Linked DNA regions of Solitalea lacus. The protein of the gene in region 2 binds, or shares a complex with, the protein of the main gene of each other region. Links are inferred from orthologs where the notes say so. Each region holds a gene or a part of one and is shown on either strand. Other genes may lie near its edges.

Region 1 (7,941 bases), 3.3 Mb from region 2 along the record:
TTGACCTGCAGAATGCTGTGCTGTTAATGATTCTTGAGCGCTTGCAGGATCCCTGCAGCAAACGAAGCTCCTATTTCAACCAAAACGAATACCTGGGCATTGAGAAAGTAGAGCTGCAGCATCTGTACCGTTCTTTAGATAAGCTGGCCGATTATAACAAAGCGATCCAAAAGCAGATCTATCAAACGGGCCGGGATTTATTCAATCAGCAACTGGATGTTGTTTTCTATGATGTCACCACACTTTATTTTGAAAGTGAACTAGAACAAGAGGGGGCTTTACGACAAAAGGGCTTTAGTAAAGATGGTAAGATTGGTACTACCCAGATCTTGTTTTGCCTGCTGATTGACCGGGATAAACAGCCTATAGGGTATCAGGTATTCAAAGGCGACACGTTCGAAGGTCATACGTTTGAAAAAGCGGTAAAAGACCTGAAGAAAGACTATCAGATCAATCAGGTGATTGTAGTGGCTGACCGGGGGATGCTTTCCAAAAACAATCTTGATGTTACCACCGAAAGCGGTTATGAATTTATTGTAGGCGAAAGGTTAAAGAAGCTTCCCGGTTCCCTCCAGGATTTCCTGCTGGACTTGAAGAACTACCATGGAGAATGGAGCTATAGCGATAGTGAAGATCAGCTTGTTATGGTTCGCTATGCAACGATCGAATATCAGGGAAGGGTGATTATTGGGACCTATTCGGCTAAAAGGGCAAAAAAAGATGCCCACGACCGGGCAGAAAAGCTGCAGACAGCCGAAACTTTATTATCCCGCCCCGAACTCCTCAGTAAAAAGGCGGGTCGTTTCTATTTGAAAAAACAAGGTTCACAAACCTATCAGCTGGACCAGGAAAAAATAAAACGCGATGAACGTTTTGACGGCTTTCTGGCTATTGCCACTAACAATAAGAGTCTCTCGGTAAGTGAAACGCTGGAGCAGTATAAACACCTTTACAAAATTGAACATACCTTCCGCACATTTAAATCCCATCTGGAAACCCGTCCAATGTTTCATTGGACAGATAAGCGGATAGAAGGTCATATCTGCCTTTGTTACCTGTCCTATACCTTACTGAACTTCACCTTGCTAAAACTGGAAAAAGCCGGGTTCAAGACGACCGAAGGAAAACTGCGGAAACTTCTCGATAAAATGCAGGTGAGTTTAGTGGAGCAACAGGACAAAAACTATTTCCTACGATCTGCAGCCTCTGAGGAAGAAACTGACTTTCAGCAGAAACTTGGCCTAAAATCGCTCCCTTCTATGTTGTAAAGCAAGAGATCTGGAAGTTTTTTTAATGATTACCTTTGTGATATAAATCCGAAGAGGAAGTGGGCGCTGCTGGAGAGCAACTCACCAGCAATAGGATTTATGACGGTGAATATAGCTTTGAAGCCCCACAATGACAGGGGCTTTTTTGCTGTATTCATTGTCCTAAATGGCTAAAGAAAACTCTCTTGCCCTGAATCTTCAGACACACCTGTCTTTTCAATGAACTAAAAGCCTATAAAAACATCCTTCTATTAGCAGAACCGGTAAATCGGGCTGCAATGCCGTGTTTAATTTTTTATAGATAGTGAGCTGTAGCCTTCAGATAGCAGATACAGAATGACCAGCACTGCAGGAAGCGTGTTATCAGTCTCAGATTAAAAGGATGTTTTTATATGGCGTTTTAGTTTTATTTAACCACTGCACACTCATATTCTTGTTTGTTTATTAATACATACCTGATTCTGTTGAGTAATTTCCGGGCTATTCTTACGATGGCCTTATTCGGTTCCATTCGCCGGCAATACTCATGAAAACTTTTAGTCAGTGCCGGATCCAGGCGTGCGGCTACCCATGCACTTTCAATCAGGGCGCTGCGCAGCACGCTATGCCCCCGTCGGGTGATAGTACCGGCTAGTTCTTTTTCCCCACTTGAATGCGTCGAGGGGATGAGTCCTATAAAACTGCAGAGTTGATCCGTGTTTTTAAACCGGTTAATCGTCTCCAGCTCGGTTAATAAGGTCATGGCCGTTAATAATCCGATGCCAGGGATACTTCGCAGTAAAGCGATGGCTTCCTGGTAAGTACCTGTTTTTGATAGCTCTAGTAAATGCCGGGTGAGTTGCAATACAGAGGCTCTCAAATGTTTCGCTTCTAAAATCATGGCCTGCAGGGCCGTTTTACTACTCTGCTCAGCCATAGCGATGCTTTCCAGCCAATCAACAAAAGGTTTCGACCAGTGGGACTGTTTTTTGGTGAAGGGCGCAGGTAGTTCAATGCCATGAAAGTACAGGAACGATTTTACCCGGTTTTTATACCGGGCAAGGTCCTTGGTCAGTATGGACCGGGTGCGAACTAAACAACGGTCCTCTAGGGTTTTACTGGAAGGAACATAAATCGGGATTAAGGCGCCACTTCTTAATGAGTGTGCGATTTTACGGCTATCCCTGGAATCCTCTTTTTGCACTTTTTCTTTATCGGTGGTGGGAATATCGGCAGGATTGACCACGATGGAGTGAATGCCCAGAGCCTCCAAGCGGTTATGGATCCAGTAGCCGCAGAAGCCTGCTTCGTAGGCGGAATGATAGGTGCCGCCGGGGAAATTCTGCCGGAGATACTGGTGTAATACTTCGGGTTTAGGTGGCTGCGAAAAGGTTTTATGGGTGAGCAGTTCAGTCATAACGGTAACCTGCCAGCTTTTTAAGTGCACGTCAAAACCAACATAAATGTTTTGACCGCTAAAATCTAATTGATTAACTTGTGGTTGCATAAGTTCCAGTGTTATAAAATTTTAGGGGTTCTTTCTTAAATTTACATAACTTCCTGGAACTTATTCCTTTACAAACATACGGCCTTCAGTATTGAATGTAGCCTCCTTGAATCAATATCTTTAAAATCAACCACTTAGCTATTTCTTGTAGTGTGCCTGATTTTTCGTATCTATTTGGTTATAAATATTTTATGTTATTTTGCTGTCAAACTCAAGAGCTGGTTTCCCGGTTCGTTTTTCAAGTATAGAACAAAAAATGTGGATAAAAAAGTTTTTTTGAAAATAACAAAAAACCGCATTTAATCCTATTTAAACGCGATTTTTTGCTCTATTTCGCCCTTAATTTACGCTAAGGTATGTTGATATTTTTTATTTGTTAATTACTTTTTGGATTTAATGTAAAGTTAAATTATATACCTTAAAGTTAACAAAATATTAGCTTAAAACTCTCCAAAAACACCTCTTAGCACATCTGCAATTTCGCCCAGAGTGGCATAGTTTTCAACCGATTGTAAAATGTGTGGCATTAAGTTCGATCCGTCTTTGGCAGCACCTTTCAATGCCTCAAGCGATTTTCTCACTGCGTCATTGTCCCGTTCAGCTTTTAGCTTCTTCAATTTTTCAATTTGCAGGTTTCGAATAGAGTCATCAACCCTGAACACCTCTCCCATAGGAGGTTCTTCAACCTGAAATTTGTTCACCCCAACAATAACTCGTGCACCGTTCTCAACATCCTTCTGATACTGATAAGCAGCATCAGCTATTTGTTGTTGAATATATCCTTCCTCAATTGCAGTAACAGCTCCGCCCATGACATCAATTTTTTCTATATAAGCCCAAGCAGCCGCCTCAATTTCATCGGTAAGGGTTTCAACAAAATATGAGCCTGCCAGTGGATCCACCGTTTCCGGCACCCCACTTTCAAAAGCAATTAGTTGTTGAGTACGTAATGCAATTCGAGCAGCTTCCTCAGTCGGCAACGACAATGCCTCATCAAAGCCATTGGTATGCAATGACTGAGTTCCTCCCATAACAGCGGCCATTGCCTGAACCGCAACACGAATAATGTTATTTTGGGGTTGTTGAGCTGTTAATGTAGACCCTCCCGTTTGAGTATGAAAACGCAATTGCTGTGCTCTTGGGTCTGTTGCCCCTAATTCCTTGGTAATAGTAGCCCACATTCTACGAGCTGCCCTAAATTTGGCCACTTCTTCAAAGAAATTGTTATGACAATTAAAGAAGAAAGATAATCGCTTAGCAAACACATTGATATCCAATCCGGCAGCAAGGGCCGCCTTTAAATAAGCTTTACCATTAGCCAATGTAAATGCCAGTTCCTGAACTGCAGTTGAGCCGGCTTCACGAATATGGTAACCTGAAATCGAAATGGTGTTCCATTTAGGAAGCTCCTTGCTACAGTATTCAAAAATGTCTGTAATGATGCGCATTGAAGGTTTAGGAGGATAAATGTAAGTCCCCCTGGCTGCATATTCCTTTAATATATCATTTTGGATAGTTCCTGAAATTTGCCTTAAGTCAGCACCTTGTTTTTTTGCCAAAGCAATATACATGGCCAATAATATAGATGCTGTAGCATTAATGGTCATTGAAGTTGTTATTTTTTGCAATTCAATGCCATCAAAAAGAATCTCAATATCCTTCAATGAATCAATTGCCACACCTACCTTGCCAACTTCTCCTTCTGCCAATTCATGATCAGAGTCATATCCTATTTGAGTTGGCAAATCAAAAGCCACCGAAAGCCCCATTGTTCCGTTCTGCAGCAAATAATGATAGCGCTTATTGGATTCTTCAGCAGTAGAAAACCCTGCATATTGCCGCATTGTCCACAGCTTACCACGATACATATCAGGCTGAATTCCTCTTGTAAACGGAAACTCTCCTGGCTTTTCAGTTATGGTTTTGGCTTCGGTATAAAGCTGTTTAATTTCTATACCAGAAGTGGTCATAAATTTTTTCATAATTTCTTGATTGGCTTTATTTCATCAGTGAACGGTGCAAAGAAAAACAAAACATCAACTAAACTCCCCGATTAGTTTTCTATTGTTCAAATACAGCCGATTTATTCCTATTAATATAATTTGCTCACTTCTGCTCTTAACAAGGAATTAGTTTGTGCATAAGGATCTGAAGGCATTTTACTAACATGCTCCAACACTGCCCTGCTTAATTCAAAAGCGGTAGTATTGGCTGGCATAGAAGAGGCAATAGTGTTAATAAGCAAAATAGTTTCATCTTTTGTCTTTTTTACTGCCTGCCATGCAGCTTCACTAACATAAACCTGTTGTGACAAGTTATGCTCAAATTCATTCCTAATTTCATTTAAACATACAGCCTGCATGTCAGTTGCTGTTAGTCCTTGTGGCGAAACACGGATAAATAAACTGGCAGGAGTAATTCTTTCGATTAATAAAGTTAAACGTTCATATGCTGCTAAACGCAATGGCAATGTTTGATTTTGAGCATTTTTTTTCAGCTCAAACAAGTGATCCCCTAATCCTTTATTTTTTTTACTGAAGTACTCCTTAATCGAGAAAACAAAAAGAATCAGTAATCCCACTACAGGAATACCAATGTTAAAAAGTTGTTGAGTTGAAATTTCTAAAAGCATGATATGATTTAATTCGAAAAACAAAAATGACAATTAGGATGTATATTTGTAAAAAAATTTAGTGTATTTAATATGGAAGCTACAGTTCAGTCAAATACAAACACCTTTGTACCGGTAACGTTTACCCCTGGTGCAGTTAAGGAATTAAAGAAACTGATAGAGCAAAAAGAACTTACCGAAGAATTTGGGTTACGCGTAGGCGTTGAAGGCGGAGGTTGTTCAGGCATGAACTATGTTCTTGGTTTTGACAAGAAAAAAGAAGGGGATGAAATCTTCTTTGTTGAAGGTATTCAGATATTTTTAAACAAGGCACATAACCTTTACCTTGTTGGCATGCAGGTTGACTGGCAGGATGGTTTAAATGCCCGAGGCTTTATATTTAACAACCCAAACGCCACTAGTACATGTGGCTGTGGAAGCTCATTTTCAGCTTAAAAGACCTTTAAATATCTCTCAAGAGGAACTCGCTAATTCAAGTTCCTCTTTTTCTTTGGCATTTGCGATAGAATTTGCAGATAAGCCAATAGCGATTTCCTGTAAAATTTCCGTGAAACATATCACTTCTTCTATCTCTTCATTATTTTAGTTGGTCAATCATTCGCTCTGAGAATTCTATTTATCAATTCTTATTTAGAAATTTACCACATGGACCCGCGTGAAAATCTGAAAGTAGGCGTACAATCAATAAAAGCTAACCGCTTGAGAACTACTCTTACTGCCTTAATTATTTCCATAGGAATTATGGCCCTTGTTGGTATTTTAACGGCTATTGACGGTGTAAAAAGTTACGCTAATAATACCTTTGCGAGCATGGGATCCAATTCGTTCACCATCAGGAACAGAGGAATGGGAATACGAATTGGGGGAGGAGGTTCAGCCCCAAAGAGGTTTCCGGCTATTAAATACGACGAAGCTCAAGAATTCAAGCAGCGTTTCAACCATGGCGGATTGGTTTCGGTTTCAACAGTAAGTTCATGGGGAGCCACAATAAAATATGCAAACAAGAAAACCAACCCTAATATCAACGTAACTGGGGGAGATGAAAACTACCTATTAACATCAGGCTATAAGCTTGGCGAAGGCCGGAATTTCTCCAATTCAGAAGTTCAAAATGGATGGAATGTAGTAATAATTGGAAATGAAATAAAGAAAAACCTGTTTGAAAATTCCGATCCGATCAATAAAATCATCAGTATTGGAAACGATAAATACAAAGTAATTGGAGTATTGGCTGAAAAGGGAACTGCTGCAGTAGGCCCAGGCGACCGTTTTTGTTTAATTCCAGTACTTAGAGCTAAAATGGTATCAGGAAGCCAAAATAAAAGCTACACCATTACCGTAAGTGTACAAACTCCACAAAATATGGAACCAGCCATAGGAGAAGCCACCGCATCAATGCGTAACATTAGAAAATTGAACATTACGCAAGAGAACAACTTTGAGATCACCAAAAGCGATGCTCTTGCTAATACATTTTTAGACATTATAAGTTATCTTACCATTGCGGCTATTATTATAGGGTCTATTACGCTTATTGGAGCATCGGTAGGATTAATGAACATAATGCTGGTTTCCGTTACCGAACGTACTCGTGAAATAGGCATACGTAAATCACTTGGCGCCACTCCACATGTTATCCGCAGTCAGTTTTTATTTGAAGCCATTATCATTTGTCTTATAGGAGGTGCAGGCGGTATAATACTTGGCATTCTAGCCGGCAACGGACTTTCCATTTTAATTGGCGGAGGGTTTATAATTCCCTGGCTATGGATATCTGCTGGCATTTGCCTTTGCGTTGCGGTAGGCTTAATATCAGGACTCTACCCAGCGGTCAAAGCATCACGCCTTGACCCGGTTGAAGCACTGCGTTATGAATAAAATTAACTTCCTGAGCCAGGAGAGGGAATTATTGATCAGACTGTGAATAATGTCTTGTACTAAGTAGTATTGGCTATTCGCAAAACCTACAACACAGAAACTACAAAAAAACCGGCATAAAGCCGGTTTCTATATATTACTGGGTGTACTGCTTATTATAATAATCCTGATAAGCCCCTGAGGTTACTCGCTCAAGCCACTCTTCATTGGCTAAATACCAATCTACCGTTTTTTCTAAACCTTCTTCAAACTGAAGCGAAGGTTTCCACCCTAATTCATTCTGAAGTTTAGTTGAATCGATAGCATAACGTAAATCATGGCCTGCACGGTCTTTCACAAATGTGATTAATTTTTCTGAAGTTCCGGTTGCCTTATTAAGTTTCCTGTCCATAATAGTACATAGCAAGCGAATAACATCTATATTTTTCCACTCGTTATGTCCTCCTATGTTATAGGTTGTTCCGTTTTTAGCCGTATGGAATATCACATCGATTGCACGTGCATGATCCTCAACAAAAAGCCAGTCGCGAACGTTTTCTCCTTTGCCATAAATTGGAAGCGGTTTACTGTTCTTTATATTGTTGATACAAAGAGGAATCAGTTTTTCCGGAAAATGGAAAGGTCCATAGTTGTTTGAACAATTTGAAATCACTACTGGTAATCCGTAAGTATCTCCG
Region 2 (8,005 bases):
TCCCTTACTATCCAGAAAAAAAAGTTTCAGTTTTTCTGTTGACGAATAAACTGGTTGAAGAGCTGTTTGGAATTCCTTTTTGCTTTCAGATAATAATTCGAGTTCGGGATGAGGCAGATTGGGTTTATGGTTAAAGAAATTAGGTTTCCCGAAAACAATATATGGCCGACCAATTTGAATATTCTTTTCAACAAATTTAATCCCCTGAAACCAAACCAATTCTAAATGCCCCCCATGATCATCAGCAAGGGTTGCAACTAATCTTTTCTTTCGAGCATCTCCAATTAGTTGCGTGCCTGTTATCACCCCTTTAATTTGAATATATTGTAAATCAGGACTTATCTCTGAGATTCGGTAGAACCGTGTTCTGTCAATATACCTAAACGGATAATGATAAATTAAGTCTCCATAAGTAAAAATACCGAGTTCTTTTTTCAGAATCTCAGCCTTTGAAGGGCCAACGCCCTTTAAGTATTCTATCGGTGTTTCAAAAAAGCTCTTTCTTTCCACTACTACTAAAATACACGAACAAGATTATTTCTCCAATTTCATAACGGGAAGAAGTTTCTTAATGTACTCCAAATTGAAAAGCATTACTGCAATTGCCAGCAAACTGTATGATATCAATTTTTGCAGAGAAAATCCCTCGTGGAAATAGAAATAAGCAACAGCAAAAGCAATAATTGGATTAACATAGATAAGAATTCCGGCTGTTGACGCTGGAATTTTAATCATAGCAAACAAACTTAAAAACAAAGGTATAATCGTAAATACAACTGCTATGATTACAATGTTTATCCAAAAATTGAAAGATGCTGGAATTTCATGCGGGTTCAATAGCTCTAAAGGCAGGATAAAAACACAGGAAATCAATAACTGTATTCCTAACAAGTTTAGTTTGTCAAACCCTTGAATACTACGCTGCGCTATAAGATATCCGGCAAATAATATAGCTACAAAAAAAGACCAAAGTACATCACTTAAATGCCCCCATCCCAAAATAGCTGAACTTATCAGACTTATTCCAATGGCAAGCCATTTTAATTTACTTAGCGGTTCCTTTAAAATCAGGAAAGCGCCAATTGCTGTCAGTAATGGACAAACCATATAAGCAAATGCTCCAGCTTGAACACTCACATTGTTTATAACATAAATAAACGACAACCAATTGCCTGTAAGCAATATACAGGATAGAATAACGATTCTCCAGAGGTGGCTTTTGTTGGCAACGTTCTCTTTATAATGATAAATATCCGCTCTCAATTGTCTTTTTCTGAATATCAGAATAACCAGCACTAAAACAGCGAGTGAAGTAAAGATGCGGTAATCCAGGATCTGCTGAGCTGGAAAAAGACTGAGGTTTCTTAGCACAATGGCAAAGAAACCCCAAATTACCGGAGAAATAAATCCGGCTAAAAAATATTTATACTGTTGTTTTTGCTCCAATTGGCCTTAAAGTTTTACAGCAACAACAGATATTTCGACATTCACATTTTTGGGCAGGCACGCTACCTCAACAGTTTCACGAGCAGGATAATTTCCACTGAAATAGCTTCCGTAAACTTCATTAACGATCGCAAAATCGCTCATGTTTTTCAAGAAAATACCTGTTTTAACCACGTTTTCAAAAGTTAAACCTGCGGCTTCCAAAATCGCACTCAAATTTTTCATAACCTGATGAGCTTCTTTATTTATATCACCAGATACAATTTCATTGGTTTCAGGTACAATTGCAATTTGTCCGGATACAAATAACATATTCCCTGCCCATACAGCCTGATTATAAGGCCCAATTGGTGCAGGCGCATTTTCTGTTTTTACTATAGACTTCATTTATGATTATAATATTAGAATAGATTTTGCGTACTGATCTCTTCAAATTCTGAATGAATTATGTATATAGGAATAAGGTCTATTTAATTAAAAAAACTTCAACAAGCTTATAAATAACCCCTGCCAGAAACATGATAATGGCAATCCTATTGATCCAATGCATTACTTTAATATTGAAGTTAGTTGGACGATTGGGATCTTTTTTTCGGAAGTAGTACAACATATTATGCAAAATTATAAAAAAGGGAGTCCCGATAATAATCAGGACTCCCTTTTTTATAAAATTTTATCGTCTTCTACTTATTGAACTTTGAATTCAACACGACGGTTTTTCTGACGACCTTCTTCAGTGTCGTTCGATGCTACCGGACGAGTTTCGCCGTAACCTTTAGTTGTGATGTTACCTGATTTTACTCCGGCTTTCACTAAAGCTTTTTTCACTGAACTTGCGCGACGTTTTGATAAGTCCATGTTGTAAGCTTCGGTACCTTCTGCTGAAGCGTGACCTTCTAACAACATTTTACCGCCTGAAGCTTTCAATTCGTTCGCCATGTTTTCAATCGCACCCATTGACTCTGGACGTAATTTGTCTGAGTTAAAGTCGAATTGAATGGTGTTGCTTTGCTCAGCTACTGCGGCTGTAGGCTCTGGTTTAGGGAACACGATGGTACGACCTGCACCGTCAACTACGTTGCCTGCTGGAGTATTTGGCTCTTTGTCAAACACATCCGATACGCCGTCTCCGTCAGAATCTTTCTTCATGTTCGATACATCACCTTCTGTAGCGGCTACACGTGATTTCAATGCTTCAACTTCCTGACGTAATTGATCGTCTTTCAACTCATCATACATCAAGGCATAAGGGTTTGCCCAATCTAGGTTTTTCTTCGATTTGTTACCCAAGCTGAAGTTCAAACCTGCATAACCGTACGACCATTTGTCGTTAGCTGAACCATACCAGGTTCTGTCCAAGTTATCCGCATCCAGGAAGTTCATGGTGTAACCTAAGTCCAAACCAATGCGCTCTGATAATTTGAATTTCAAACCACCACCTACTGGGAAGAACTGCTCAGTACGGGTTTCGCTATCTGGCTTGTAACCGGTTAAACCGTAACCACCTTGCACGTATAACGCCACTTTGCTGTCGCGTTTCCACAACAAGCTGGTCAAGTCGATTTGTGCTTGTAAGGAAGCTGCATAGTTAATGGTTGTTTCAAACGAAGAGAAACCAGGGTTGCCCTGTCCGTTTTCATTTGGGTTGTAGGAACCTGATACTTTACCTCCTTGGTAGTCCAATTTCAAGGCAAATGCATGGGTGATTTGCTTTTGAATGTACGCTCCGTAACCAAAGTTTGCATCCCATTCATTGTAATCGTTATGGCCACCTAAGAAGATAACAGGAGCATTAACACCGCCGTTAACCCCAATTGACCATGTGTTGAATTGTTTGGCCCCGCCAAACACTTTCGCGCCACCATCTTGGGCAAACGCAGATAGCCCGCTAAATGCTGCAACCAGCGTTAAAGCTGCTACCTTTTTAAAAGTAGATTTGTTCATAGTCGATCAAATATTAGTTAGATATATATTGTTCAAGTTTAAATATATAGCATAAATGCTAGGCAAATATAGAATATTTTCATTAATTACATAACTTAGCCAAAAATCATACAAGCTTTAACTCAAAGTTATTCTTTCATCAGGAAAACAAAACTAATACTTTACTTCTAAGGCAACTGTCTGCAATTTGATTTTAACACACTGCTTTCAAAATATTAATGTAACAAAATTAATGTGCGCAACCAAATATTGTCTTAACTTTTTGCAATTTAAGGCGATTTTATTAACAATAATTTAATTTTTAAACCTAAAATATCTATCAATTATTTCTAGCTTAACCTTATTACATTCCTTATGATTTATAATCTTAAGAGTCATAATTGCCAATAAATCGATATAAATTAAATCCTGGTTTACTTAGCCCAATAGTTACTTCTTTTAACAATTGAGTTTTATCGATATCATGCATTCTTCTATGTTGAATTATCCGGAAAGCCTTTTCCAGCATTAGAAATGGCTTTTTTTCATTTTCTGCTAAAGGATAATGCTGCTCAATGCGGGAAAACAAATCCCCAACCCCTTCGTTTTTATCGGCAATTGTTTTAATGACAGGAACCTGCCATAGCGAGGCTGGACGTTGATGAACAAGTTTTTGAAGATTACGGGCAAATGTATCAGCCCCAACATGATCTGCTTTATTTACAACGAAAATATCTGCTATTTCCATTAATCCTGATTTAATGGTCTGGATCTCGTCTCCCGCCTCCGGAACCAGAACTACAATTGTTGTATCTGCTAACCCAACAATTTCTACTTCTGACTGCCCTACTCCCACTGTTTCAACAATTATGAAATCAAACGCCGCTGCTTTCATTACATCAACCACTTCAATGGTTTTTGCGGATAAACCGCCCAAAGATCCTCGCGTAGCCAATGACCTAATAAACACATTAGGATTATTGAAGTGTTCAGCCATCCGAATGCGATCGCCTAATAGTGACCCTAAATTAAATGGAGAAGTTGGATCTATAGCAACGACCCCTACTCGCATTCCTTGTTGGGTTATAGTAGAAATCAGCCTGTTAACCAGTGTGCTTTTACCCGCTCCCGGAGGGCCGGTAATACCAATTACAGGAACATTACGTGACAAATCCAAATTAAGTAAGAGTTCTTCGGCACCTTGGATTTCATTTTCAACCCAGCTAATAGCTCTTGAAAGAGCCCTAAAATCACCCTTTTTTATTTTGTTTAGCAAATCGTGAGTCATTCAAGCATGTTTTCAGACTCAAAGTAAAGAAAATATCCGCTGAAACACTCCCACTAATTGTCAATTAGAAGGTATGGTTCAGATTGGTTATTATTTCTACCTTTGTAAGCTAATTTTTCAACAATTAAATGCCACAAAAACTAAGTGCTGTTATAATAACTTATAATGAGGAAAAAAACATTGAACGATGCATTAAATCATTGACTGACTGGGTTGATGAAATTATTGTAGTTGATTCAAAAAGCACCGACAGTACTCCTGAAATTTGCAAAAAATATCCGGTTAAATTCATCAGCGTTGATTGGATGGGTTATGGTCCTACTAAAAACTTTGGCGCTGAAAACGCAGCAAATGAATATATCCTTTCAATTGATGCTGATGAAGCTATTTCTGCTGAACTTAAGGATTCTATACTAAAGGAAAAAAATAAAGGATTTGAAGGAGTTTATTCATTTAATCGTTTAACCAGTTTTTGCGGAAAGTGGATTAAGCATGGAGATTGGTACCCGGACACCAAAGACCGGATTTATCCAAAATCTATCAGCTGGAATGCTTCTGCTGTACATGAAGATCTTTTAATTCCGCCTGATTGCAAAAAAAACCATTTAAAAGGCGATTTACTGCATTATTCGTATTACCAAAAAGAAGACCTGATAAAGAAATATTTAAAATACGCGGAATTAGGTGCCGCCGACAGAAAGGGTAAATCCAAACCCTACCTGTTGTTCAAAGCAATCTCTAGCCCCATTTTTTATTTTATAAAGAACTACTTCTTTAAGCGAGGTTTTTTAGATGGGAAGCAAGGCTTTTTTGTAAACGCTTACGGTTCTTATTATACATTTTTAAAATACAAGCTGGCTTTTAAGCCTACTTCAAAATAATACAAAGGATGAAAACTTATTTCAGACTACTTTCATTCGCTAAACCAATTGGGAAATATGCGGTACCTTATATTTTCACCACCATATTAGCTGTGATATTCGGTACATTAAATTTTGCTTTATTAATACCTTTACTCCAAGCGCTTTTCTCTGAAGACAATACAAAGGCTATTTTAACTAAACCAGAATTCCAATATTCATTTGAATACTTTAAAACCCTTTTCTATTATCATTTTTATCAAGCAAAAGGAACTTATGGAATTTACGGTTCGTTAAAGTTTGTTAGTGTAATAATTGTTTGTTCAGCTTTTTTAAGCAATCTATTCCGATATCTTTCTCAGCGTTTCATGGAAGAGCTTCGTGTTCATACCATGCAAAACCTTCGGGTTAGCGTTTTTGAAAATGTGATGAACATGAATGTCGGCTTTTTTAACAATGAACGAAAAGGAGATATTATCTCAAAAGTAGCTTCCGATGTTCAGGTTGTGCAATTTACAGTAACAAGTACATTGCAGGTAATTTTCCGCGACCCGTTGCAGCTTATTGCTTATTTCATTTTCATGTTTACCGTTTCGGTTAAATTAACGCTCTTTTCAATTCTTGCAGTTCCAATTGCAGGTATTGCAATAGCGGCATTGGTAAAACGCTTAAAAAAACAAGCACAATCACTACAAGAAAGCTATTCAAATATGATTAGCTTTTTGGATGAGGCTCTTTCTGGCATCAAAATCATTAACGCTTTCAATGCCGTACCTTTTATTAAGCAGAAATTTAAAGATGAGAATATTTATTACTCAAGAATAAACTATAAAATGATTCGTCGCCAGCAGCTGGCCTCTCCTATTTCAGAATTTTTAGGCATTGTTACTGTAGCCGGAATTTTATTATATGGGGGATACATGATCACGCATGGACAGTCTGGCTTAACAGCGGCTCAATTTATAGGATATATCGCGGCGTTTTCACAAGTAACCCGTCCGGCTAAGGCTATTTCCGAAGCATTCACCTATATTAACCAAGGACTGGCTGCAGGAGAGCGTGTCTTAGAGCTTGTTGACACCAAGCCTCAAATAGTAGACAAACCGACTGCAATTACCGCAGAATTATTCCGCAATAAAATTGAATTACAAAATGTCGAGTTTTCGTACACCGACCGAATAGTACTGGATAAAGTTTCGTTTGAAATAAATAAGGGAGAAACCGTTGCCTTGGTTGGACCTTCCGGCAGTGGCAAAACCACAATATGTGACCTTCTGCCTCGCTTTTATGATGTAAACGGCGGTTCGATTTTATTCGACGGCGCAGACATAAGAGATCTTAAAATTGACTCCATCAGGGCTCAAATCGGCCTGGTTCCACAAGAGTCTGTTTTATTTAATGATACAATCTTTAACAATATTGCCTTTGGAAAACCCAATGTAACTTTGGAAGAAGTAATTGAGGCCGCCAAAATTGCCAATGCCCATAACTTTATTATGGAAACTGAAGATGGCTATGAAACCAATATTGGCGACAGAGGCGCTAAATTATCTGGAGGCCAGCGCCAAAGATTGTGTATTGCACGTGCTGTTTTAGGGAATCCTCCTATAATGTTATTGGATGAAGCAACTTCAGCTCTGGATACTGAATCAGAGAAACTGGTGCAGGATGCCTTAAATCGTTTAATGCAAAATCGCACTTCGTTAGTAATTGCTCACCGCTTAAGCACCATCCAAAACGCTGATAAAATTATTGTGCTTGAAAAAGGTAAAGTAATTGAGCAAGGCTCCCATCAGGAGTTGTTGACCAAAGAAGGGCTATACTATAAACTAATTAACATGCAGTCGTTTGGTGCGGAAGCATAATTCGAACTAACCAACGTTTTTTGCCATTTTAATGACCACAATCGATCAACACAACCCAATTAAACTAAGTGTCATAATTTGTTGCTTCAACAGCAGCAAATTATTAGGGCCAACCCTGCAAGCACTCTCTTTGCAGAAAAAAACTGAACCATTTAGTTGGGAAATAATTGTTGTTGACAACAATAGTTCTGACAACACTTTTGAATTCGCCGAAAATGAATGGAAACAATTAGGATCTCCTTTTAAATTGCTAGTGGTACGAGAGCCTAATGCCGGATTAATGAATGCCAGAGAGAAAGGCAAAAGTGTAAGCTCTGGAGAGATTTTAATTTTTTGTGATGATGATAATCGTTTAAACGAGAATTACGTTGCAACAGTAATTAACGAATTTGAAAACGATCAAAAACTAGCTGCATTAGGGGGAAGAGGTATCCCCGTATTTGAAACAGAGAAACCGAAATGGTTTGACAAATATGCCATAAACTATGCAGTTGGTAAACAGAAGGGAGCTCAGTCGGTCATAAAAAACCTGTATGGAGCAGGTATTGCTTTACGAAAATCCTATTTGCAGAAGCTGTATGATTCCGGATTTGAACCTAAACTCATAGGAAGAAAGGGCTCCA

The links.
Region 1: the proteins of meaB (region 2) and L2B55_RS04445 are in contact, whole or in part, in a crystal structure (PDB 8DPB), measured with the Methylorubrum extorquens proteins. The link is inferred for Solitalea lacus from one-to-one orthologs. Residues at the interface, in SOR26638.1 of Methylorubrum extorquens: Arg20, Ala21, Ala24, Arg25, Thr28, Ser32, Arg33, Arg34, His37, Thr98, Gly99, Gly100, Ser101, Ile102, Leu103, Lys106, Thr107, Ala110, Ala113, Ile114, Asp115, Arg116, Ala118, Phe119, Ile120, Arg121, Pro122, Pro124; in SOR27001.1 of Methylorubrum extorquens: Glu577, Glu578, Asn579, Asp580, Gly581, Arg582, Arg583, Arg585, His596, Ala604, Ser605, Ala608, Asp609, Gly611, Phe612, Asp613, Val614, Asp615, Ile616, Gly617, Pro618, Leu619, Glu625, Arg628, Gln629, Val631, Glu632, Asn633, Asp634, Glu661.

The regions. Positions count from the first base shown.
Region 1 is NZ_CP091740.1:1,037,415-1,045,355, reverse strand. Bases 2,466-5,395 are described here. They hold L2B55_RS04445 (acyl-CoA mutase large subunit family protein), read right to left. Parts: upstream 4,737-5,395; coding sequence 3,195-4,736; downstream 2,466-3,194. Other genes in these bases: L2B55_RS04440 (DUF7935 family protein), read right to left, coding at 4,847-5,386; L2B55_RS04450 (IS110 family RNA-guided transposase), read right to left, coding at 2,466-2,754. Outside these bases: L2B55_RS04455 (IS1634 family transposase), read left to right, coding at 1-1,268; more of L2B55_RS04450, read right to left, coding at 1,675-2,465; L2B55_RS04435 (HesB/IscA family protein), read left to right, coding at 5,459-5,821; L2B55_RS04430 (ABC transporter permease), read left to right, coding at 6,032-7,264; rfbB (dTDP-glucose 4,6-dehydratase), read right to left, coding at 7,401-7,941. UniProt on the Escherichia coli protein: Catalyzes the interconversion of succinyl-CoA and methylmalonyl-CoA. Could be part of a pathway that converts succinate to propionate.
Region 2 is NZ_CP091740.1:4,354,391-4,362,395, forward strand. What follows is about bases 2,708-5,701. They hold meaB (methylmalonyl Co-A mutase-associated GTPase MeaB), read right to left. Parts: upstream 4,658-5,701; coding sequence 3,758-4,657; downstream 2,708-3,757. Other genes in these bases: L2B55_RS18720 (OmpA family protein), read right to left, coding at 2,708-3,390; L2B55_RS18730 (glycosyltransferase family 2 protein), read left to right, coding at 4,786-5,538; L2B55_RS18735 (ABC transporter ATP-binding protein), read left to right, coding at 5,547-5,701. Also shown: ATP-dependent DNA helicase RecG, read right to left, coding at 1-510; L2B55_RS18710 (EamA family transporter), read right to left, coding at 535-1,446; L2B55_RS18715 (RidA family protein), read right to left, coding at 1,453-1,833; L2B55_RS19005 (DUF6728 family protein), read right to left, coding at 1,913-2,056; more of L2B55_RS18720, read right to left, coding at 2,134-2,707; more of L2B55_RS18735, read left to right, coding at 5,702-7,382; L2B55_RS18740 (glycosyltransferase), read left to right, coding at 7,414-8,005. UniProt on the Escherichia coli protein: Binds and hydrolyzes GTP. Likely functions as a G-protein chaperone that assists AdoCbl cofactor delivery to the methylmalonyl-CoA mutase (MCM) ScpA and reactivation of the enzyme during catalysis.